3 regions of the Parageobacillus sp. NEAU-HV-2 genome follow, and region 1 is predicted to be linked to each of the others. Evidence: a T-box and tRNA genes for the amino acid it is inferred to sense, from the RefSeq annotation. Region 1 holds a T-box; the other regions hold tRNA genes.
What was found. A T-box is a leader RNA that pairs with one kind of tRNA and senses whether it is charged. The one in region 1 lies ahead of tyrS (tyrosine--tRNA ligase), so its partner is inferred to be a tRNA-Tyr.
Positions count from the first base shown of each region.

Region 1 (7,530 bases):
TCTATGGTCCCAAGATTGATTTTCACATTCTAGATTCACTCGGACGAAGTTGGCAGTGTGGGACAGTTCAGCTTGATTTCCAAATGCCTGAAAAGTTTAACTGTAATTATATAGGCGAAGATAATAAACCTCATCGCCCGATTATTATTCATAGAGCTATTTATGGTTCTATCGAACGGTTTATGGCAATTTTAATTGAACATTTTGCAGGTGATTTCCCATTTTGGCTGTCTCCATTACAAGCAAAGATATTGCCTATTTCTGATTCTCATTTATCTTACGCCAACCAAGTTAAATTACAATTAGAATCTGCTGGATTTCGAGTTGAAATCGATGACAGAGTTGAGAAAATTGGATTAAAGATTAGAGAGGCTGAAATAAAAAAAGTTCCTTATATGATTATAATTGGTGATAAAGAGGTGGAAAAAGAGTCCTTAGCCATAAGAAAGCGTAAGGAAGGAAACCTTGGTGAAATGAATATTATAGAAGTGATTAAAAAATTCAAAGAGGACAACAAGCGTTAATAATTCGGAAGAGGGTGTCCCAAAAGTGTTTGCTAAGCGTTCGCTTTTCGGACACCCTCCTTTTTTCGCAAAAAAATAAGAAAACCGTTCCTCTTTTGGTATAATAGAGCCACCACAACTCACCGCAAAAGAAAGGAACGATTTTCTTATATACATTTATTATACACCACATCAACTCGTTCTTCCAATGGATATTGAAGTATTGATCCCCAAACACCATCTTTGTCGTATTGTGGATATGGCAGTGGAAAAAATGAGCCCCACTCTTTTTACTTCCCTCTAAGGAAAAAACAGTGAGAAAAAGCAGGAACAGAAGCGATTTTTCTCGACAAATATCCAATAATAACCAAAAATGAGAAAAAAGAAAGAAGAGGCTGGCTTCAAAAGGTCGATTCAGCGACCTTTTGAGTCAGCCTCTTTTTTCATGTTCTTCAGCCGTTTTTGCTTTTTCTTTAGCCACCAGTCAATGGTGTTGAAACCGCATTTGATGGCGCCGACTCTTTGCCGCTAATATCCACGGCTGTGACGTAATAGATGGCGCCAGGCTGCAGAGCGGCAAAGGACAGCGGTTTTCCAGCCTTGACGATCGCGGCAACTTGGGGCGGCGTGCCGTCTTGTCCAGCGCGATATACGCGATAGCCAATTACATCATGTTCCGGATGCGGCTGCCAAGTGATGGTGGTTCCATTTACTAGTTGGATAGCCGGCGGTGCCGGGATTTTTCCGTTTTCTTTGAGCTCATTAACCAACAGCACCCCATTCCATTCACTAGCGCTTGAACTATCCATTCCCCATTGTTCCAGTATTTTTTTGTTTAGCATCACTCCGCTCGAAACAAACTCACTTGGAGTTGTATCAAGAGCGGCATACCGTTTGCCGTTCACTTCGACGAAGCGTCCTTCGCTCAAATACTGTTCTTTCCCTTGCTTTGGCGTAAATTTTGTGTTGTATAAATCATATTTTACTAACCCTGCTTTTTGGCATAAATCCGATGGGATGAAACCTGAAACAGTACAATAGGCGCGCCGGACGATGCCACCGGGCATGTTGAAGCGCTTATTTGGCGCGATGAGCTGCGGCTTTACATCGTAAGCGGCATTCATTAATTGCGCCCATAAAAGCTGGGTCCGCTTGCTATAAGACAATCCTCTATAGGTGGACTGCAGCGGTGCAGGCGTATCGTATCCCATCCAGATGCCAAATGTCACGTTTGGGTTTGTCGCCACAAACCATGAGTCTTTATTATCTTGTCCTGTTCCCGTTTTTCCAGCCCAATCCGCTTGGAATTTTAAATAGGACTGGAGAGAAGATGCTGTACCGCCGCGAATGACATCTCTCATCATATCAATCATTAAATAGGACGTCTGCGGAGAAAAAACAGGAACAGGATTACTTTTATGTTCGTAAATAACTTTTCCATCTTTTGATACGATTTTCTCGATTAAATAAGCGTCGATAAACGTTCCGTAATTAGCAAAGGTGACATAGGCGTTGACATTTTCCTCGACGGTTACCCCTGTGAAAGTTCCTCCAATCGCTAAGGCGACATTGTTTTCTTCATTTTTTGCCACGCTGGTAATGCCCATTTTATGCAAATATTGTACTGGATGTTGGTTCATGATCTGCATATAGGTGCGGATCGCAGGGATATTATACGAATACTGCAGGGCACGCCGCGCCGAGACGAGACCGTGCGTTTTCCCATCCGCATTTTTTGGTGTATAACCATTAATGCTCAATGGCATATCTGGGATGACGGAGCCGGGCTGGACGATGCCCATCTCCATTGCTGGCGCGTATACAAGCAGTGGCTTCATCGTCGAACCGTTCGATCGATATGCTTGTGTGGCGTGATTAAGCTGCTCTCGTTTATAATCTCTGCCGCCGACAAAGCTAATGATTTTTCCAGTTTGATTTTCAATCAACATCGCACCGACTTCGACAGGTTCCCGCTTTGCAACCGTTTTGCCTGTCTGTTTATCTTTTACGTATTGAATGACGTCATCGCCGTAATAGCGGTAATCAGCCACTACTTTTTGCATGCGGTCGTAAATCGTTTTGTCGATTGTTGTGTAAATATTGTACCCGTTTTGGCGCAGCTGTTTTTCTGCCTTTGCCACATACTGTTTGTGAAGGGATGCATTTTGCCACAATTGCTCTTTTGTATAACCGTCTTGTTTGGCCAATATTTCGGCCATTACTTCTTTCGCACGTTTTTCGATTTCCATCGTCAGCCATGGATATTTTTCAAACGGCGACGGTTTTGGCGGTGCAAAATGTTTGGCAACATTGTATTGCAGCGCTTCTTCATATTGTTTTTCGGAAATATATCCCGCCTGCTTCATTCGTTTCAATACCGTCTTCATCCGGTGCAGAGCTGGTGATAAGTCTTTTTTCACTTGGCCATCGCTTGTAAACGGCGTATACACAAACGGGCTTTGTGGGAGGCCTGCCAAAAATGCCGCCTGGGCTAGATTTAAATTTTTGGCGTCTACGCCAAATACCCCTTGAGCCGCAGCCTGGATGCCGGCGATATTGCGCCCCGATGTGTTTCGGCCGAATGGGACGACATTTAAATAAGCTTCTAAAATTTCATTTTTACTAAAAAACTTTTCAAGGCGAAGGGCGAGCAATATTTCTTTTGCCTTTCGTTCAAATGACACTTCATTCGTTAATATTTGGTTTTTGACAAGCTGCTGCGTCAGCGTGCTTCCGCCTGTTTTTACTGACGAGTTCGTCGCTTCCTGAAACAGCGCGCGAATGATCGCTTTTGGAACAACCCCGTGATGTTCATAAAAGTATTCGTCTTCTGTTGCTGTAACCGCTTTAATCACATACGGTGAAACATCTTGTAATTTGACTTCTTCCCTTTCTAGATCAGAGCGGAAATTGCCGAGATAAACGTTATTGGCGAAGTAAATATGCGTCGTTTCTTCATAGTCGTAAATATCTTTTTTCATTTCCTCATAGGAAGGGATGGGCATGTCCTTTACTAAAGAAGCAAAATACCCAGCGCCAAGACCGACGGCAAAGCAAATGAGGCAAAGAATAAGAATGAGAAAAATAAGGAAAAGATTCCAAACGACTTCATATGTAATAAAAAAATAGCGCCATGCCTTCTCAAGGGAAAATGTTTGCTTTTTATGCTCCATGAGCATCCCCCTATACAACCAATCAATATAAATAAGTATACCATATTTATTGTTGGATATTGCGGCATTTTGTCATTTTTTCGCCCTTTGTATACGAGAAAAACTTGATTTGACAAACTAGACAAAGTTGTGGTAAAAAAATGTATAAGCAAAATGGCATAGGAGAAAGCGATGACAGGAACAAGTAGTGTTTATCTCCCTGTTTCAGAGAGCTAGTGGCCGGTGTGAACTAGCACATAGATAAACGCGAATTACCTCCTCGAGCAGCTTTTGTGAACGGCAGCAGCCAAGTAGCAAAAGACGGCGTGCGCCGTTATCCAAATGAGGTGAGAAAGCGTGAAGCTTTCTAAGTAGGGTGGTACCGCGATTGTCACTCGTCCCTTCGCTTTGGGGCGAGTTTTTTATTTTTATTAAAAAAGAGGTGGGGTAAAGATGGATTTACTGCAAGAGCTTGAGTGGCGCGGACTTATTAACCAAGTTACCGATGAGGAAGGGCTGCGCCAGCTGTTAAATGAGGAAAAAGTAACCTTATATTGTGGATTTGATCCAACGGCGGACAGTTTGCACATCGGGAGTTTATTACCGATTTTGACGCTGCGTCGCTTCCAGCTGGCGGGGCATCGGCCGATCGCGCTAGTAGGCGGAGCGACGGGATTAATCGGCGATCCGAGTGGAAAAAAAAGCGAACGCACTTTAAATCCAAAAGAAACGGTGCAACAGTGGAGCAATCGGATTAAAGAACAATTGTCAAGATTTTTAGATTTTGAAGCGCAAGACAATCCGGCGAAAATCGCCAACAACTATGACTGGATTGGCTCACTCGATGTGATTACTTTTTTGCGCGATGTTGGAAAGAACTTCGGGCTAAACTACATGCTGGCGAAAGAATCGGTGCAATCGCGCATCGAAACAGGCATTTCGTTCACCGAATTTAGCTATATGATTTTACAAGCTTTTGATTTTCTCAAATTATACCAAACGGAAAATTGTCGCTTGCAAATCGGCGGCAGCGACCAATGGGGAAATATTACGGCGGGATTGGAATTGATTCGCAAAACAGAAGGAGAAGCAAAAGCGTTCGGATTGACGATTCCGCTCGTGACGAAAGCCGACGGGACGAAATTTGGAAAAACGGAGAGCGGAACGATTTGGCTCGATAAAGAAAAAACATCCCCGTATGAGTTTTACCAATTTTGGATTAACACCGATGACCGCGATGTCATTAAATACTTAAAATACTTTACGTTCTTGTCGAAAGAAGAAATTGAAGAGTTAGAAAAACAATTGCAGGAAGCTCCAGAACAGCGGGCGGCGCAAAAAGCGTTGGCGGAAGAAATGACAAAACTAGTTCATGGCGAAGACGCCTTGAAGCAAGCGATTCGTATTTCGGAGGCGCTCTTTAGCGGCAGTGTGTCTGAATTGACCGCGGAGGAAATTGAACAAGGGTTTAAAGACGTCCCTTCTTTTGAATATGAAGGAGAGGAAGTTCCGCTAGTGGAACTCCTTGTCATGGCGAAAATCGTGCCATCGAAACGGCAGGCTCGGGAAGACATTGCCAATGGTGCGATTTATGTCAACGGCGAACGCGTGCAAGACATCAACGCTGTCATCACCAAAGAAAACCGCATCGAAGGGCGCTTTACGATCCTCCGTCGCGGAAAGAAAAAGTATTATTTAATCCGCTACAATTAAATCCTGGCATTGCCAGGATTTTTTTATGAAAAAATATCCCTTCAGAGAAATCTCTGAAGGGATATCGTTCATTAACGAGAGTAGAACTCAACGATCAATGCTTCGTTAATTTCCGCCGGCAATTCGGAACGTTCAGGTAAACGAGAATATGTGCCTTCTAGTTTGTCAGCATCCAATGTTAAATAATCTGGTACGAAGTTGTTTAATTCTAATGCTTCTTTAATAACTTGAAGGTTGCGCGATTTTTCGCGGACCGCAATCGTTTGGCCAGGTTTCACGCGATAAGATGGAATGTTTACACGGTTTCCGTCAACTAAAATATGACCGTGCGTTACAAGCTGACGAGCTTGGCGGCGAGTACGCGCAAAGCCTAAGCGGTAAACAAGGTTGTCTAAACGTGATTCTAAAAGAATCATAAAGTTTTCCCCGTGTTTACCAGGCATTTTGCCAGCTTCCTCAAACGTTTTACGGAATTGGCGTTCGTTTACGCCATACATATGACGAAGTTTTTGCTTTTCTTGCAATTGCAGACCATATTCAGAAAGCTTTCTGCGTTGACCTGGGCCATGTTGACCTGGCGGATAAGGGCGTTTTTGCAACTCTTTACCTGTGCCGCTTAACGAGATTCCAAGACGGCGGGAAATTTTCCATGTTGGACCTGTATAACGAGCCATTTATTGCTCCTCCTTTTGCTTTTATTCAGGTAAAATAAAAGCAGACGTGCGTCAACAATTATGGCCATTTTGTTTTCATGTATCCTCGCTCTAGCAGCTAAGAGTTACACGATACACCTCGATATTCGAGGAACAAAATGGAACCATAAAGGTGAGCACTAAGGCTGCTATATTTTACACAAAGGGTATTATATGATTTTTATAAGACAAAGTCAACATTTTATTTCCCTTATTTCGAGATAATATGCTATAATAAAAGATGTAATTTTTAGAAAAGTTTTGTTATCACTCCATTCTAGCTGGAATGAGAACGTCAGTCTAGGTGAAAAGGGCTATGAAACTGGAAGAAGAGAGAGTATATGAGGCCTTTAAGCAAAAATTTTTTCATTGGTTTTTATCGTATGAGGGTTATGATAATTTTTCCAACGTGATGAAAGAGTTGCTGTTGTTGCTGAAACGGGAGCTTATGGCGGAGCAAGTCTCTTTTTTTATGTTTGATCCTTTAAGCAAAACATTTTATCCGGAAGCAATGACAGAGCTGGAAACAAGCCGCTCTCCTTTCGTTCCCTCTGACTTGCCGGTTGATATAGAGGCGGTCGCCGATGATGAACAACGAGCGATTCAAATTTGTCGGGATGGAGAATATACCACCGCGCGCATTTTTCTTCACCTTTCGGAAGAAACAATCGGAATGTTGCAATTTATGTATCCTCGCCACTTAACGATAGGTGAGCAACTGTTAAAGAAAATCAGGGAAGATTTTTCTTTGCTGTTCCAAAAACTTCGCATCATCTCCCAAGGACTTAGTGATGAAAAGCGCTATGAACAGCTGCATCGATTTGCGGCAAAAATTCATTCTTCGATGCAAATTGATGACGTATTAGAAGAAATTGTTAATACGCTTAAACAAGTATATCCATCATTTACATACCATTTGCTTTTGTCGCACGATAATCAGCACTGCGGTTATTTGCCGATCAAAACGCTTGTATTTGATGAAAGCGCGGAAAATATGGCGGCATTGCAAGCATTTTTGACAGGGAGAATTCAGCTTGAAGACTCTATTTCGTTGCGTCGTTCCATTTTATATGCACCAATTAAAGGGGTGCAAGGTGTTTACGGTGTGATTCAAATTATTGCTCCTTATATTATGAAATTTCCGAGAAGAGAAATTAATTTTATTTCGTTGTTGGCGAATACAGCCGGGAGCGCTCTCGAAAATGCCAAGCTGTATGAACAGTCACGCCGTCTTGTTGCTGATTTGCAACTGATTAACGAATCGATGCGCCAGCTTAATACCAATTTGCGTCTGCAAGATGCAATTGAATTTATGGTAAAGCAAATTAAGCAATCTTTTTGCGCCGATGAAGTCGGTTTTTTCTTATTTGAGGAAAAAAAGCGGAGACTGCTGCCTGGAAGCACTCCATTTTTCCAATCCCGGCAAGCGAAAAAGTATGTGGAATTTGTCGATAAGAAACTGAAAACGGG
Region 1 is NZ_JBXUJJ010000002.1:69,674-77,203, forward strand. Features, by position in the region: gene thrS (threonine--tRNA ligase) at 1-524, shown strand, start outside; gene AC1WMD_RS03890 (transglycosylase domain-containing protein) at 977-3,676, opposite strand; T-box leader at 3,839-4,061, shown strand; gene tyrS (tyrosine--tRNA ligase) at 4,109-5,368, shown strand; gene rpsD (30S ribosomal protein S4) at 5,440-6,042, opposite strand; gene AC1WMD_RS03905 (sensor domain-containing diguanylate cyclase) at 6,377-7,530, shown strand, end outside.

Region 2 (7,530 bases), on a different contig from region 1:
CGCCGTCAGCAATCCGTCTCCTGTCGTGTTATAGTCAAGGAAAATAATGTGTCCCGACTGTTCTCCGCCTAGATTGTAGCCGTTTTTCTTCATTTCTTCGACTACATAGCGGTCGCCGACCGCGGTTTGCACGCTTTGAATTCCTTGGGCTTCCAGCGCTTTGTAAAACCCAAGGTTGCTCATGACAGTAGAAACGACTGTTTGATGTTTCAACCGTCCGATTTCTTTTAAGTATTTGGCGCAAATGTACATAATTTGATCGCCGTCCACGATATTTCCATGTTCATCGACGGCAATGAGGCGGTCGCCGTCGCCATCAAAGGCTAGTCCAACATCGGCGCCTTTTTCCTTCACAAATGCCGCTAACGCTTCCGGATGGGTGGAGCCTACTCCTTCGTTAATGTTAAGCCCGTTTGGTGATGCACCCATTGTCACAACATCGGCTTCTAAATCGGCAAATAAATGCGTCGCCAACGACGAAGTAGCTCCATGCGCGCAGTCTAGCGCAATTTTCAAGCCGGAAAAATCTTCATCAATGGTTTGCTTTAAGTATTGTAAATACTTTTGTCCGCCTTCAAAATAATCATTCACTTGTCCTAACGATTTGCCGATCGGCCTTGGCAGCATATCTTCCGGACTGTCAATCAACTCTTCAATCTCTCTTTCTTGTTCGTCGGATAGCTTAAAGCCATCTGGACCGAAAAATTTAATTCCGTTATCTTGAACAGGATTATGAGACGCCGAAATCATAATCCCTGCCTGTGCTCCTAACGCCTTTGTTAAATAAGCAACCCCTGGAGTGGAGATGACGCCGAGGCGCATGACTTCCGCTCCGATGGAAAGCAATCCGGCGACAAGCGCTCCTTCGAGCATATGGCCGGAAATCCGGGTGTCACGGCCGATTAACACTTTCGGGCGTTCTGTACTTTTCGTTAATACATATCCGCCGCAGCGCCCGATTTTAAACGCCAGCTCTGGTGTCAGTTCTCGATTCGCTACTCCGCGTACACCGTCAGTACCAAAGTATTTACCCATTATGTCAATCTCTCCTTACATCCATGAAATTATTGTTCATTGGTTTTTTCGCTTATTTTAATTTTTGCATTTTCTTTTGGCAGTTCCCATTTCACATTTTGTGGTCCATTCCATTTTATCTTTACTTCATGTTCACCGAGGTCTAAACCGCTAACATCAATATATAATTCCACGTCATCTTCTGTAATATCGTTTAAGATGTTAGGCGCTCCATGAAGCCGAACATCCATTGTTTGCTCTTTTGGGTCTATAAATTCCACTGTATATTGTTCTCCTAATCCTAACACATGAATCGGCACGCCTTTGAGCGTTTTTGATTCTTCTTTTTGCACATCGATATGGACTTTTACTTTAGATGGATCAACGCTTTTGACTCCTTCCGGCAGTGGAACATCCATTTCCAACGTCGTATCTTCAGTAATTTCATCTAAACGAATCGTAATCCCATCGATGGATTCAATAGAATCAATTTTTTCTTTAGGACCGAAGATCGTCACTTCATTTGGAACTGTTTCTATTTTTACAATGTTTACTCCTTCCGGCAACGTTCCTACCCGGTTGATTTTTAGGGAAACGGTTTTGCTTGGACTTCTTATCGGAACGGTCACTTCGACAATCGAAGGATGCACACTGATATTTAACACCCTGCCGTTATGATCATAAACGATTACTTTCGATTTTTGGGTTATCGTGTCAGTGGCGCCTTCTAAATTTACTTTCGCTGTTACCGATGAGATGCTATCAATTAATTCTTTGGCACCCGTGATCATAACCGAGTTAGGCTTGACAATCGGCTGTTCCACAGAATAGCCTTTTAGCACTTGATTCTTATTCATAAATTCAACCCCGACAGGAAAATTTTTTGTTACTTTTTCCCGAATGGTTACTTTTGCTGTCGAGGGCTGAATGTTTACCTTTAGTTTGTCGGATATGTCTTTATATTTAATCGGAACAGTATATGTTCCTAACGGCAAATCCGTTAAATCCATATATACTTCGAAATTCCGCTGCAAAGCGGTTGGTTTTACAATGCTTGCCGGCCCTTGCAACGTCACGTTCACGTATTTCGGAACGCCGGAAACGATTAGATTTTCCTCGTCGTAGTAAACGACGACGGGGACATTCATCAGCGTTTCTATATCCTCTTGTCCAATCGCATTGCGGAAAATCCCTCCAGACTTTGTTCCTTTTTCAATATTGACTGACATATAAAGCATGATGGCTAGCAGTAAAGAAAACACTTTAATAAACCAATGGTTGTTCATCAACTTATCCATGTTTCTTCCCCCTCCATTGCCAACGGGATGAGGAAGTCGCTTTTGTTGCCGGCACTAATTCTTTTGTAAGCAACTCCCGAAACTGCTCCGGAGTTAAATCCCGATGTAACTCCCCGTTTTTTGTGATCGATACCGCACCGGTTTCTTCCGATACCACAACTGTTATGCTATCAGTTACCTCACTAATTCCCAGTGCAGCACGGTGACGAGTCCCTAATTCTTTTGAAATAAATGGGCTTTCCGAAAGCGGCAAATAACAGGCCGCAGCGGCAACATGATTTTTTTGAATAATAACAGCTCCGTCATGCAAAGGAGTATTCGGAATGAAAATATTAATTAATAGTTCTGACGAAACACGAGCGTTCAAAATAATTCCCGTTTCGATATAATCTCCCATTCCTGTTTCCCGTTCTACAGAAATTAACGCACCGATTCGCCGTTTCGCCATATATTCCGCAGCTTTAATAATCGCCTCAACCATCTTTACTTGTTCTTCATCTTCGTTTGTGCTGCTTCGTGCAAATAGTTTTCCGCGCCCCAGCTGCTCAAGAGCACGCCTGAATTCCGGCTGAAAGATAATAATAATAGCGAGAAACCCCCATGTAATCGCCTGACCCGTTAGCCACTGCAGCGTGCTAAGGCCAAGAAAGTTACTAACGATTCGCACTAGTATAATCAGAATAATTCCCTTTAAAAGCTGGACTGCTTTCGTCCCGCGAATCATCATAATTAATTTATAGATCACGTACCAAACAACGAGAATATCGACAATTTTCACTAAATAATCTACAACAGGGAGTTCTCCGAAAGGCATCTTCACACTTCCTTTATCACTAATTCCAACATCATGTTTATGGAAACAGCTCTTTTATTATAACATATCATTGAAAAAAGCCATCCGAAAGATGGCCTATACTATTTGAACGTTTCCATTGCATCTTTGATCCGTTCCTTAATATTATACCAGATCCATTCAAATACTTGATTAATTTCTTCAATTTCCCCTGTTACTTGCCCTGCGGAAGCTAAATATTTTTCTCCGTGAATCACGGTAACATTGCCTTCCACTTTCCCTTCTATCCTAATAGAACCGTTGCGGACAACGATATCCCCTTTCACCGTTTCCCCTTTTGGAACAATGACGGTATGATCGCGAATAATCACATTTTCGTGTGTGGAAACCGAGAATTGTTCCTCTCCATTCCATGCAGTAAACAGACTTCCGGTAGTTAAAAGAATAAATAGTGATGCGGCAGTAAGAAACGGGTGGCGTTGCATCCATCTTTGCACTCGAATCCTCTTCTTTTCCCTCGGTAAATTCGCCATCACTCGCGTCGTAAAATCAGGCGACGAAGGGACATGAGATGCATACTGAATAAAGGCCACCGTTTTCGTTAACCCATGGAAATGAGCGGCACATGCCGGGCATTCCTGTAAATGCTCTTTTAATCGTTTTTCATCACCTGGACCTATATCACCATCTAAATAATCATGCATAAGCTTTACAATATGCTCTGGACACTTCATGTTTTTTCACCCTCTTACAGATGACCCAAATGCTTTCGTAATGCTTCCCTGCCGCGATAAAGCCGTGTTTTCACCGTGCCGATCGGCAGATCTAAAATCTCGCTAATTTCTTGTAATGATAAATCTTCTATATACTTTAGCACGATCACGCTGCGATATTTTTCCGGCAGCTTTCCGATCGCCTCCTGCACCGTCTCCCGCAGCTCCAGGCTTTCTACTGTTTCCTCGGGGGAAGCTTCGTGAGAAGAAAGCTGGGCATACATCGTAAGCCCATCGGTGCCGCTGACTTCCTCATCCAAATACGCATCTGGCTTCTTCTTCCTGATTTTATCAATCGTTAAGTTCGTTGCAATGCGGTAAAGCCATGTCGAAAATTTCATCTTCGGATTATACGTATCAATATGAACATAGGCGCGGATGAATGCCTCTTGTGCTGCATCTTCCGCCTCATGGCGGTTTCCCAGCATCCGATAGCATAGACGATATATTTTATCTTTATAAAGGTCAACAATATCGGCATAGGCATTTTGGTCGCCTTTTTTTATCGCTTTAATCCGTTTCTTCACAAATATATCCATAATAATACAATACCCCCGCCCCTGCGGCTACAGTATACTACGGTTCTTCTCTAATAAAAGTTTCATGAAAACATATAATTTATTTTATCATAATCGAGCGAGAAGAGCTCTACTTAAACCAAAGGAAGTGGGAGAGATGGTCAACGTATACAACAGAAAAAACAGCAGATTTTGCGGAATCTGCTGTTTCTATTCCATTACACTAACTTTTCGCCAAAAAGAGAACCCATCAATCCTACGGCGACAGAAGCAGTCTTATTGCGCTCATCTAAAATAGGATTTACCTCGACAAACTCTGCCGATGTAATTAACTGCGCCTCGGCAAGCATTTCCATTGCCAAATGGCTTTCCCGATAAGTAAGACCGCCAATCACTGGAGTGCCTACCCCTGGTGCATCATGAGGATCCAATCCGTCTAAATCAAGTGATAAATGCACCCCGTCTGTCCGCCCTTTCAAATAAGCAATTGTTTCTTCCATCACCGTGGTCATTCCGAGACGATCTACTTCATGCATCGTATATATTTTAATCCCTTTTTCGCGAATGAATCGTTTTTCGCCTTCATCAAGGGAACGAATACCGATCAGAACGATATTTTCCGGCTTAACTTTTGGGCTGTAACCGCCAATATTCGTTAATGCTGGATGTCCTAGTCCGAGACTTGCAGCCAGCGGCATTCCATGAATATTTCCAGACGGCGACGTTTCGGCGGTATTCAAATCACCATGCGCGTCATACCAAATCACGCCTAAATTTTTATAATGTTTGGCAACACCGGCTAATGTACCAATGGCAATGCTGTGATCGCCACCCAAAACGAGAGGAAATCTTCCCCTTTTGATCACATCATCCACAGCCGCGGCCAATTTTTCATTCGCTTCCGCAACCGCTTTCAAATTTCGCAAGTTAAGACGAAGCCCTTCATCATCAGGCCGTTCAGCTCTTCCTATCGAAATATCTCCCAAATCTTCAATATCATAATGAAGGCGCTCCAAACGCTCAACGACCCCCGCATAGCGCATGGCACTCGGCCCCATATCGACGCCGCGACGCGTCTGTCCTAAATCCATCGGCACACCAATGATCGATATTTTCTTCATGCTGCCTCCCCTTTCCCGTTATACTACGTTATTATTGTAGATGAAAACGCCGTCATGACTCAACTCGACAATTTTTTGAATATTTATTCTTATTTCACGGGCATAGGGAAAAATAAAAAGCATCCCATTCGTGTTTTTCGAAATGGGATGCTTTAATGGAGCCTATCGGGATCGAACCGATGACCTCCTGCGTGCAAAGCAGGCGCTCTCCCAGCTGAGCTAAGGCCCCGTATAATGGTATAAAAAGCGGAAGACGGGACTCGAACCCGCGACCCCCACCTTGGCAAGGTGGTGTTCTACCACTGAACTACTTCCGCACATCGATGAGCCATGGAGGACTCGAACCTCCGACCCTCTGATTAAAAGTCAGATGCTCTACCTACTGAGCTAATGGCTCGTACAGTAAATGAAGACACTAGTTGTTTTCGTTGTCTCTTCCTCTGCCAGCTATCTCAAGGAAGCTAGATGCGTCGAGACAACTCGAAGATTATTCGATGAAGTTTAGGCTCGTTGCTCTACCTGCTGAGCTAATGGCTCATATAGAAAATCAAGACACTCATCGTTTGTCGTTGTCCCTTCCTCTGCCAGCTTATTCAACGATGTTGGATGCGTCGGGACAACTCGTAGCGGATTCATAGATGTTTAAGCTCGTTGCTCTACCCACCGAGCTAATGGCTCAATATGGATAAAATGGCTGGGCTAGCTGGATTCGAACCAGCGCATCACGGAGTCAAAGTCCGTTGCCTTACCGCTTGGCTATAGCCCAACGATATTCAAACACTGTCAGCTGAAACATATTATTTCACAATATCCAAACATTATACTTGATTGAATGGCCGTTTTTTATGTATATGGAGGGGGACGGATTCGAACCGCCGAACCCAAAGGGAGCGGATTTACAGTCCGCCGCGTTTAGCCACTTCGCTACCCCTCCGTATTATGATGCCGGCTGCAGGACTTGAACCCGCAACCTACTGATTACAAGTCAGTTGCTCTACCAATTGAGCTAAGCCGGCATAAGAAATGTGTCTATACTCAAATTATTTCCGTTGCCTCTTCCTCTGCTAGCCAATTCAAAGGTGCCAAATGCGTCGAGGCAACTCGTAGCTTATTCGATGAAGCTTAGGCTCGTCTCTACTAATTGAGCTAATCCAGCATAAGAAGTATCGACATATACGCTTAGTTTTTTGTGTCCCTTCCTCTTCTAGCTTATTCAATGATGTTAGATGCGTCGGGACAACTCGGAGCAAATTCATTGAAGTTTAAGCTCGTCTCTACCAATTGAGCTAAGCCGACAAATAAAATGTTAAACATGGTGGAGGATGACGGGATCGAACCGCCGACCCCTTGCTTGTAAGGCAAGTGCTCTCCCAGCTGAGCTAATCCTCCAGTAAACAAAAAGAAAGTGACCCGTACGGGATTCGAACCCGTGTTACCGCCGTGAAAGGGCGGTGTCTTAACCACTTGACCAACGGGCCAAAAAGGAAAACATCAAAGCTTCCAACCGGGCTTGAACCGGTGACCTCTTCCTTACCATGGAAGTGCTCTACCAACTGAGCTATGGAAGCATGATGGCTCCGCAGGCAGGATTCGAACCTGCGACCAATCGGTTAACAGCCGATTGCTCTACCACTGAGCTACTGCGGAATATTGAACTTGCCTAGCGACGACCTACTCTTGCAGGGGCGCTGGCCCCAACTACCATCGGCGCTGGAGAGCTTAACTTCCGTGTTCGGGATGGGAACGGGTGTTTCCTCTCCGCCATTGTCACTAGGCAAGTTGTTCAATTGACATAAATAATTATATTCATCTAATCGATTTTGTCAAGAAGGAGTTCATTCCTTCAAAACTAGATAACCATCTGTTTGGAAGAAGCCAGTCGCCTGCGCTTTTCATGGTTAAGTCCTCGATCGATTAGTATCCGTCAGCTGCACGTGTCGCCACGCTTCCACCTCGGACCTATCGACCTCGTCATCTTCGAGGGATCTTACTCGCTTACGCGATGGGAAATCT
Region 2 is NZ_JBXUJJ010000015.1:46,831-54,360, forward strand. Features, by position in the region: gene glmM (phosphoglucosamine mutase) at 1-1,035, opposite strand, end outside; gene AC1WMD_RS17110 (CdaR family protein) at 1,065-2,312, opposite strand; gene cdaA (diadenylate cyclase CdaA) at 2,305-3,126, opposite strand; gene rsiW (anti-sigma-W factor RsiW) at 3,228-3,839, opposite strand; gene sigW (RNA polymerase sigma factor SigW) at 3,854-4,417, opposite strand; gene rocF (arginase) at 4,615-5,517, opposite strand; tRNA gene AC1WMD_RS17135 (tRNA-Ala) at 5,674-5,746, opposite strand; tRNA gene AC1WMD_RS17140 (tRNA-Gly) at 5,763-5,834, opposite strand; tRNA gene AC1WMD_RS17145 (tRNA-Lys) at 5,842-5,914, opposite strand; gene AC1WMD_RS17150 (hypothetical protein) at 6,019-6,153, opposite strand; tRNA gene AC1WMD_RS17155 (tRNA-Gln) at 6,209-6,283, opposite strand; tRNA gene AC1WMD_RS17160 (tRNA-Tyr) at 6,370-6,451, opposite strand; tRNA gene AC1WMD_RS17165 (tRNA-Thr) at 6,461-6,533, opposite strand; tRNA gene AC1WMD_RS17170 (tRNA-Val) at 6,831-6,906, opposite strand; tRNA gene AC1WMD_RS17175 (tRNA-Glu) at 6,924-6,995, opposite strand; tRNA gene AC1WMD_RS17180 (tRNA-Thr) at 7,013-7,085, opposite strand; tRNA gene AC1WMD_RS17185 (tRNA-Asn) at 7,090-7,164, opposite strand; rRNA gene rrf (5S ribosomal RNA) at 7,176-7,292, opposite strand; partial or broken rRNA gene AC1WMD_RS17195 (23S ribosomal RNA) at 7,412-7,530, opposite strand, start outside.
Region 2: it has a tRNA-Tyr gene. The T-box ahead of tyrS (tyrosine--tRNA ligase) is inferred to sense a tRNA for this amino acid. The anticodon was not compared.

Region 3 (7,530 bases), on a different contig from region 1:
GCACCGCTGGTGTACCAGTTGTCCCGCCAGGGGCACCGCTGGGTAGCTATGTGCGGAAGGGATAAGCGCTGAAAGCATCTAAGCGTGAAGCCCCCCTCAAGATGAGATTTCCCATCGCGTTAAGCGAGTAAGATCCCTCGAAGATGACGAGGTCGATAGGTCCGAGGTGGAAGCGTGGCGACACGTGCAGCTGACGGATACTAATCGATCGAGGACTTAACCACGAAAAGCGCAGGCGACTAGCTTCTTCCAACCAAACGGTTATCTAGTTTTGAAGGAATGAAATAAAAAAATCTTGACACAACAGTATCGATCATTATAATAATACTTGTCCAAATTATTCCGCAGTAGCTCAGTGGGGAGCAACGAGCTTATGCTTCCATGAATCCGCTGCGAGTTGCCTCGACGCATCAAGCATCTTTGGATTTGCTAGAAGAGGAAGAGGCAATGTAAAATAAAAGTGGGTATAGCTTAATCTTTATCTTATTCCGCAGTAGCTCAGTGGTAGAGCAATCGGCTGTTAACCGATTGGTCGCAGGTTCGAATCCTGCCTGCGGAGCCATCTTGGAGAGCTGTCCGAGTGGTCGAAGGAGCACGATTGGAAATCGTGTAGGCGCGAATAGCGTCTCAAGGGTTCGAATCCCTTGCTCTCCGCCACTACTTAACTACACACGGCCCGTTGGTCAAGTGGTTAAGACACCGCCCTTTCACGGCGGTAACACGGGTTCGAATCCCGTACGGGTCACTTTCTTTTTGCTGGAGGATTAGCTCAGCTGGGAGAGCACTTGCCTTACAAGCAAGGGGTCGGCGGTTCGATCCCGTCATCCTCCACCACCAAATTAATTAAAGTTCTCTAAATCAATCATTCTTTCTATCGTCGCGGGGTGGAGCAGTCCGGTAGCTCGTCGGGCTCATAACCCGAAGGTCGCAGGTTCAAATCCTGCCCCCGCAATCTATATAGGTCCCGTAGTGTAGTGGTTAACATGCCTGCCTGTCACGCAGGAGATCGCGGGTTCGAGTCCCGTCGGGACCGCCATTTACAATATTTAATTTCAAAAATGTATATGGCTCGGTAGCTCAGTCGGTAGAGCAAAGGACTGAAAATCCTTGTGTCGGCGGTTCGATTCCGTCCCGAGCCACCACTTACTCTTATCACAATAGTAGAAACGAGCTAAACATCTGTGAATCTGTTGCGTGTTATTTTGGATGTGGATTGGCTCTGATATATATGCCGACTTAGCTCAATTGGTAGAGCAACTGAATCGTAATCAGTAGGTTGCGGGTTCAAGTCCTGCAGTCGGCACCATCCATTATGGAGGGGTAGCGAAGTGGCTAAACGCGGCGGACTGTAAATCCGCTCCCTTTGGGTTCGGCGGTTCGAATCCGTCCCCCTCCATTTACACTTAGGGGCATAGTTTAATGGTAGAACAGAGGTCTCCAAAACCTCCGGTGTGGGTTCGATTCCTACTGCCCCTGCCATAAAAGAATAAACATTTTGTGGCGACTATGGCGAAGTGGTTAACGCACCAGATTGTGGCTCTGGCATGCGTGGGTTCGATTCCCACTAGTCGCCCTTTCCTTCTACTGTTGGGGTATAGCCAAGCGGTAAGGCAACGGACTTTGACTCCGTGATGCGTTGGTTCGAATCCAGCTACCCCAGCCATAATGCGGAAGTAGTTCAGTGGTAGAACACCACCTTGCCAAGGTGGGGGTCGCGGGTTCGAGTCCCGTCTTCCGCTCTTTGTGGCGGCATAGCCAAGTGGTAAGGCAGAGGTCTGCAAAACCTTTATCCCCGGTTCGAATCCGGGTGCCGCCTCCATTGGTGTGGCGCCGGGGTGGCGGAATTGGCAGACGCACAGGACTTAAAATCCTGGGGTAGGTAACTACCGTGCCGGTTCGAGTCCGGCCCTCGGCATGAAATAAGTTGTTGACTTTCTATTGTTGCTATTGTATAATCAAATATGTGTTTTACGCCGATGTGGCGGAATTGGCAGACGCGCACGACTCAAAATCGTGTGGGGTAGCCCCCCGTGTGGGTTCGACTCCCACCATCGGCACCATACATAACGAAAAGCCTTTAAAGCCAATGCTTTGTACGATACAGAGCATTGGCTTTTTTGTTTTTTAACGTACTAAAGCAAAAGCTTAATCGTGTGGACAAGAAAATTGTACGATGATTTTCAATTAGACAACAGAGTGAAAAACTTATCGGAAATGACAATCCGCTTTTATGAACAAAAGTGGAATTTGATGTTAATATATTTGAGGAGGTTATTCAACTAATGGGCAGTCTGGCTGAAGAGGGAGGATTAAAAGAAAGAATATTGAATATTTAAGTAAAATAAGAATGTACAGGTGGGATATGTGATGTATATAACAAGATGGGCAACAAAAAATGAACTCCCGTTACTTGCAGAATATTGGTTTAAAATGGCATGTGAGATGGGGGAAAAGGATGGTATACCTATACCAAACATTGAACGTGTTAACGAAGTTAGAAACTTATTTCTTAAGGAGAGCGAGGAGAACAATCTAAGGTTCAGGGTTGCGGTTGATGAGAAAGGAAATATTGTGGCATGTGCAGGGGGGCTTATTAGAATGGAGTATGCCACTCCTCTAAGTGAAGAGCAAACTCCTTTTGGTTGGGTAATTGGTGTTTATACAATTAACAATCACCGAAAAAAAGGCTTGGCTTCTCAATTGGTGGAAGAAGTCTGTTCTTGGCTAAAAGAGCGAGGAGCAAGAAGGGCTCGACTATGGGCAAGTTCACAGGGCAGAAGAATCTATGAAAGGATTGGATTCTCCCCAATGCTGGATATGGAGAAAGTATTGTAATGAGTGGTTCATTTGTAAGCGGTGGTAGTAGGAAATATTTATAAAAAAGAGCCATTATCGGCTCTATTATTTTTTTACGAAAGACAAGGGCTTTCACTGTTGATGTTTTTGTTTTATATAAGATTTAGTTTCATCAGAAAGAGTGGCATTCAATATCTTTTCTTCACCTTTTACAACCTTAATTCCATGAACACGGCCCAACACGAACAAACAACGTATATTCTCCAAAACGAATTTCATGCTCAATTGTTTTAACGCCTCGCTTGGTCGGTTGCAATTTAGATCCAATCAAAGAGAATTGCAATTCCCCAGAAGGACCTCATTGATCCTTCTGTTTTTCTTGTTGGAGCCTCTTTTCCCATAATCGATAGCTTTCGCCCTTTAGGTTAAAAATAATGGAATAACGCAGTAATCGATTTAATATCGTTGTCGTTAACACCGAGTTTCCCATGGTTTCCCTCCATTCCCCAAAACTTTTGTTGGAGGTGAGGATCATCGAGGCATGTTAGAAATTTATGTAATAATCTTGATGGATTGGTAAAATAAAATGTAAGGGTTTTAGTTAAAGGAGTGGGAGAATGTTTAAGGAAAATGGAGATATCGTAAAAATGTAACATTTTAGGGGAGGATTAAATGAAAAAAATAAATCGTCTAATTTTTGGATTTATTGTGTTTTTGATTGCTATGGGCTGGTTTGCATATCAAAAAATCACTGATGATACTTATGATGGGATGTCCATTATTCCCGAACAACACGAAGACATTCCTTTATTCGATGGATTGGAACCGACTGACCATGAGTATGTGATCGAAGGCGATTATTGGAAAGATATATATGATTTCTATGTAAAGGAACTGCCCAAGCATGGTTGGAAAATGGAGCATATGAACACAGTGCTTAATGATGAAGATGCAGAAAATGATTGGGCAGGATTTGATTCTCGTTGGAGAAAAGAAGGATTTGACGGTGTGTTGTGGATTTCAGCCGGTTACAATCCACTTGAAGATCAAACAGAGGTCATCTTCGACAAAACCCCAATATATAACTCAACAACTTGGATTGATCATGTTCCAGAAAGTATTTGCGTCTATCAAAGTCCAACTGACGAAAAATGTTCTGAAATAAAGGATAAAATTAAAATAGAGGAAATTATTGGTTTTATTAATAATGCTATTGATTGGAATGAAGAAGCATTACCCCGTGAAAAAACAAGTGTCATTGACTTTGGGAATATAAAAATAAAAGTTCTTTATGAAAACGACAAAGAAATTTATTTTCAATCAGAAAAAGGAATAAAATGGATGAAACCAGACCCTAGTTTCTTTAAACTTACACACCTTCCACAGTAGGTTACCCCTAAACTAACGGGTGCCGTGCATCTGGCTGGCTTTTGTTAGTAATCAGTAATTAGTCCTTCCTCGATTCCCATGAAGGAACATAAAACTCCCATCATCTGTGGTGCAGCGAAGCGTGTATGGGTGCTAAGGACAGTATTGTTCACAATCAAAGAATTAATGAAAAAGCACGAAACTATAATAGGATGCGAAGCGTCTGTAACCGACACGCAAAATTGGCTCTTACGCAAAACATGGAAGAAAAACACCGAAAAAAGTCGATCTTCCAACATGTTTAGCCGGATTACAGCGACAATTAGAAAAACTGAAATCCAAAGAAAATGAGCTAAAGCACCATCTCGACCAAGGGACAATTCCACGTGTGATTTTTGGTGGAAAACAAAACTTTTATAAGCGCTTGAAAGGAAACATCACGAACGAAGAATGGAAAGAATTACGCTCGAATCAGTTGTACGCAAGAGGTGATAAAAGCAAAAAAGGGAATTTGAATATTCGCCTCACCTATGACGACAAGACGTACCAATGTTATGTAGAAATCGCCAATCCACTTGGACAACAAGAAGGGAAACGCGCTCCCCGCTTGAGGTTGCCTGTGTTGGTTCCTGAAAAATATGAAGAGGAAATCATTGATCTCATCATGGGAGAACCAGTCGGAGTGAATGCAAAAGGCAAGCCGATCATCGAATATCAACCATATACCGTCGAAATCAAACACGTAAGAGCGAATAAGCGAAACAACATTGTTGGAGAAACCGTATGACTGGCTGCTTCAAGAAAACGTGGGCGCAGTGGTCATCGAAAACATTCAACTAAGACAGCGGCACGATACGGACAAACGATTCAATCGTTTCACCCACCATTTCAAAAAGAAAAAGCTGACTGACACCATCATTCGTCGGGGCTTAAGGCTCGGCTTTCGTATTAAAAAAGTGAATCCGGCGTATACCAGCGTCATCGGACGTTTCAAATACATGAAAACATACGGTTTATCCGTCCATGAAAGTGCCGCGTTGGTGATTGGCAGACGGGGATTAGGGTATCAGGAACGATTGCCAAAAGAACTCATTCACATCATAAAAACGAAAGTGAAGCGCCATTTGATTGCGGCGTTAGGGTCGATGGAAGAATCCTACAAGCAATCGAAAAGCGGCAAGAAACAATGCCAATATATCGCGATGATGTTACGCAAAATCGAGAATTTCAAACAAGAGCATGAATGGTCGTTATGGAATATCTTGCACCAATTCTGCTGGCTGTACCAATATCAAATTCAACTGAAGGAGGTGTAGACCTGGTTACTAAAATCGTTGTCGTGTACTGACCGATGGAAGGAATGGTGCACGACAGATGCCGTCGCTAACAGCGAGCCACGGGATGTCTTTCACAGCAGGTGAATGACAAGGGAAATTCCCTTCCTGATGGAACTCGGTGAGAATCCGAGCGGCAAGCAGTTTTGCTGGTTCCATCGCGATGAGTCGATTTTTATAGATGTTAGTAACCAGGTAGAGAAATGTATTTAGAAGCCGAAGTGTACGGAATGTTGAATTGGGGATTTGCAATAGTGATGGGGATTGAATTAATTTCTTTCATTGCTCTTTGGCTTAAATACAAATTCAGCAAAGAAGCATTCGGCTGGTTCATTGGACATGTTGTTTTCTTTTCTTTTACGGGTTACAAACTTTTAGAAGCGATAAACACTTTTGAACATAATGATTTTATGGGTTCGGAAAATGCATCATTGAGGATAGGGATCTCAGGTGTTTTATGGGCAATTAGTGTAGCTTGTTTATTAATTGGAATTGCACGTCTTGTTTCGAGTAAAGTTCCAAGCAAAGGTTAATTTGTTTCACTTCTATGGAAGAACGAATGAACCTCCATTACCTTTGGCGAAGCTCGCTTCATAGTTGACTAACAGGTCTGTTTGTAAAATATGGAATTTCTAACGGTTATATGTTAAAATATGGTTATACATAAGAGGGGGGAGAAGGTTGGGAGAAATTAAATATATAAAAATAAACGCCCTTTTACTGCTTGCGATCATACCTCTTTCCGTTGTTGGTTATTTATTTGCAGTTTATAATGAATCTTTGTTTTTCCTATATGAATGGCTTCTTACGTTACTAATTTTAAGTTCAACTATTTTATCCATCATAAGCATTATTAAAATTAGGGGTAATCTTAAGTGGGTTTCTATTTCCATTTTGGCCTTTCTTGTTCAATTTTCAGTTCTTAGTTTGTTCTTAGGCCCTTTTACGAAGTACGGTTTATTCTCTGTATTTTATATTGTTACATTCTTTGCGATTATCATTTTTATTGTGACCTTTAGAAAGGTCGAAAAATTCAAATCAATACCGATGATTTTTATAATCGTTTCTATAATGTTCACGTTTTATATGTTTTTGTTAAATAGTTTATGGGGAAGAGATTTGACTTAAGTTTCTTTTACTATCCTAAAAATTAATATTTTCATCCTTCTGATGATGTCGCAACTATATGGTATGATTGTTTCCTATGGAAGAACGAGTTAACTTCCATTATCTGTGATGAAGCTCGCTTCATGGTTGGCTAATAGGCAGTTTAGTTTAATAAAGGAAAGGATAATCCAAGCGAAAAAATACAATACAGGCATAGGGAAGGGATATAGTGATGGAAAAACACTTTAAAGAAGCACACCGTTTTAGCAGTCATAATAGAAAAGATTTAGAAAAGGATACGATATGTGGTTGCTTTTATTGTTTGGAAATTTTTAGTCCTACTGAAATTACGGAGTGGTGGGATGATGAAGACACAGCCGTTTGTCCTTATTGTGGAATTGATTCTGTTATAGGGGAGAGTTCCGGATTTCCAATTACAAGAACGTTTTTAAAAGGAATGCATGAGGAATGGTTTTAGAATAGCCCAATTGTAATTACGAAAATGCCTCATTCTGAAAAGAAAAGACCTTGATTAGTCTCTTACTTCCCAAAGAGGCTTTTTTATTTATTCTGCTTTTAAATTAAGAAATCGCTTCTTTTCTTGAACCATCCTGAAAATCAATATTTTCATCCTTCAGATGGTGGCGCAATTATGTGGCATGATTATCTCTCATGGAAGAACGAATCAACTTCCATCATCTGTAATGAAACTTGCTTCATGGTTGGCTACGAGGCAGGCTAGTTGAAGAAGTGGCTATTTTCCTGTGACACATTAGATAACCATAATCAAAACAGCAATTCCGCAAGCGTCATAATGGGCAAGAATCTATACCTCTTTGAATATGGGTGCATACACTATTTTAAAACAGTTAAGGAGGAGATACAAAATGGAAAGACAATTCATTGGAGATTACGGTGGCTATCC
Region 3 is NZ_JBXUJJ010000019.1:25,857-33,386, reverse strand. Features, by position in the region: partial or broken rRNA gene AC1WMD_RS18190 (23S ribosomal RNA) at 1-224, shown strand, start outside; tRNA gene AC1WMD_RS18185 (tRNA-Asn) at 488-562, shown strand; tRNA gene AC1WMD_RS18180 (tRNA-Ser) at 567-657, shown strand; tRNA gene AC1WMD_RS18175 (tRNA-Glu) at 674-745, shown strand; tRNA gene AC1WMD_RS18170 (tRNA-Val) at 759-834, shown strand; tRNA gene AC1WMD_RS18165 (tRNA-Met) at 879-952, shown strand; tRNA gene AC1WMD_RS18160 (tRNA-Asp) at 961-1,036, shown strand; tRNA gene AC1WMD_RS18155 (tRNA-Phe) at 1,067-1,142, shown strand; tRNA gene AC1WMD_RS18150 (tRNA-Thr) at 1,231-1,306, shown strand; tRNA gene AC1WMD_RS18145 (tRNA-Tyr) at 1,315-1,396, shown strand; tRNA gene AC1WMD_RS18140 (tRNA-Trp) at 1,406-1,479, shown strand; tRNA gene AC1WMD_RS18135 (tRNA-His) at 1,501-1,573, shown strand; tRNA gene AC1WMD_RS18130 (tRNA-Gln) at 1,589-1,663, shown strand; tRNA gene AC1WMD_RS18125 (tRNA-Gly) at 1,668-1,739, shown strand; tRNA gene AC1WMD_RS18120 (tRNA-Cys) at 1,746-1,819, shown strand; tRNA gene AC1WMD_RS18115 (tRNA-Leu) at 1,830-1,915, shown strand; tRNA gene AC1WMD_RS18110 (tRNA-Leu) at 1,973-2,060, shown strand; gene AC1WMD_RS18105 (GNAT family N-acetyltransferase) at 2,368-2,835, shown strand; partial or broken gene AC1WMD_RS18100 (ATP-binding protein) at 3,155-3,334, opposite strand; gene AC1WMD_RS18095 (hypothetical protein) at 3,469-4,185, shown strand; gene AC1WMD_RS18090 (SSO2105 N-terminal domain-containing protein) at 4,553-4,951, shown strand; gene AC1WMD_RS18085 (IS200/IS605 family accessory protein TnpB-related protein) at 4,935-5,480, shown strand; gene AC1WMD_RS18080 (hypothetical protein) at 5,702-6,031, shown strand; gene AC1WMD_RS18075 (hypothetical protein) at 6,180-6,626, shown strand; gene AC1WMD_RS18070 (hypothetical protein) at 6,838-7,083, shown strand; gene AC1WMD_RS18065 (hypothetical protein) at 7,493-7,530, shown strand, end outside.
Region 3: it has a tRNA-Tyr gene. The T-box ahead of tyrS (tyrosine--tRNA ligase) is inferred to sense a tRNA for this amino acid. The anticodon was not compared.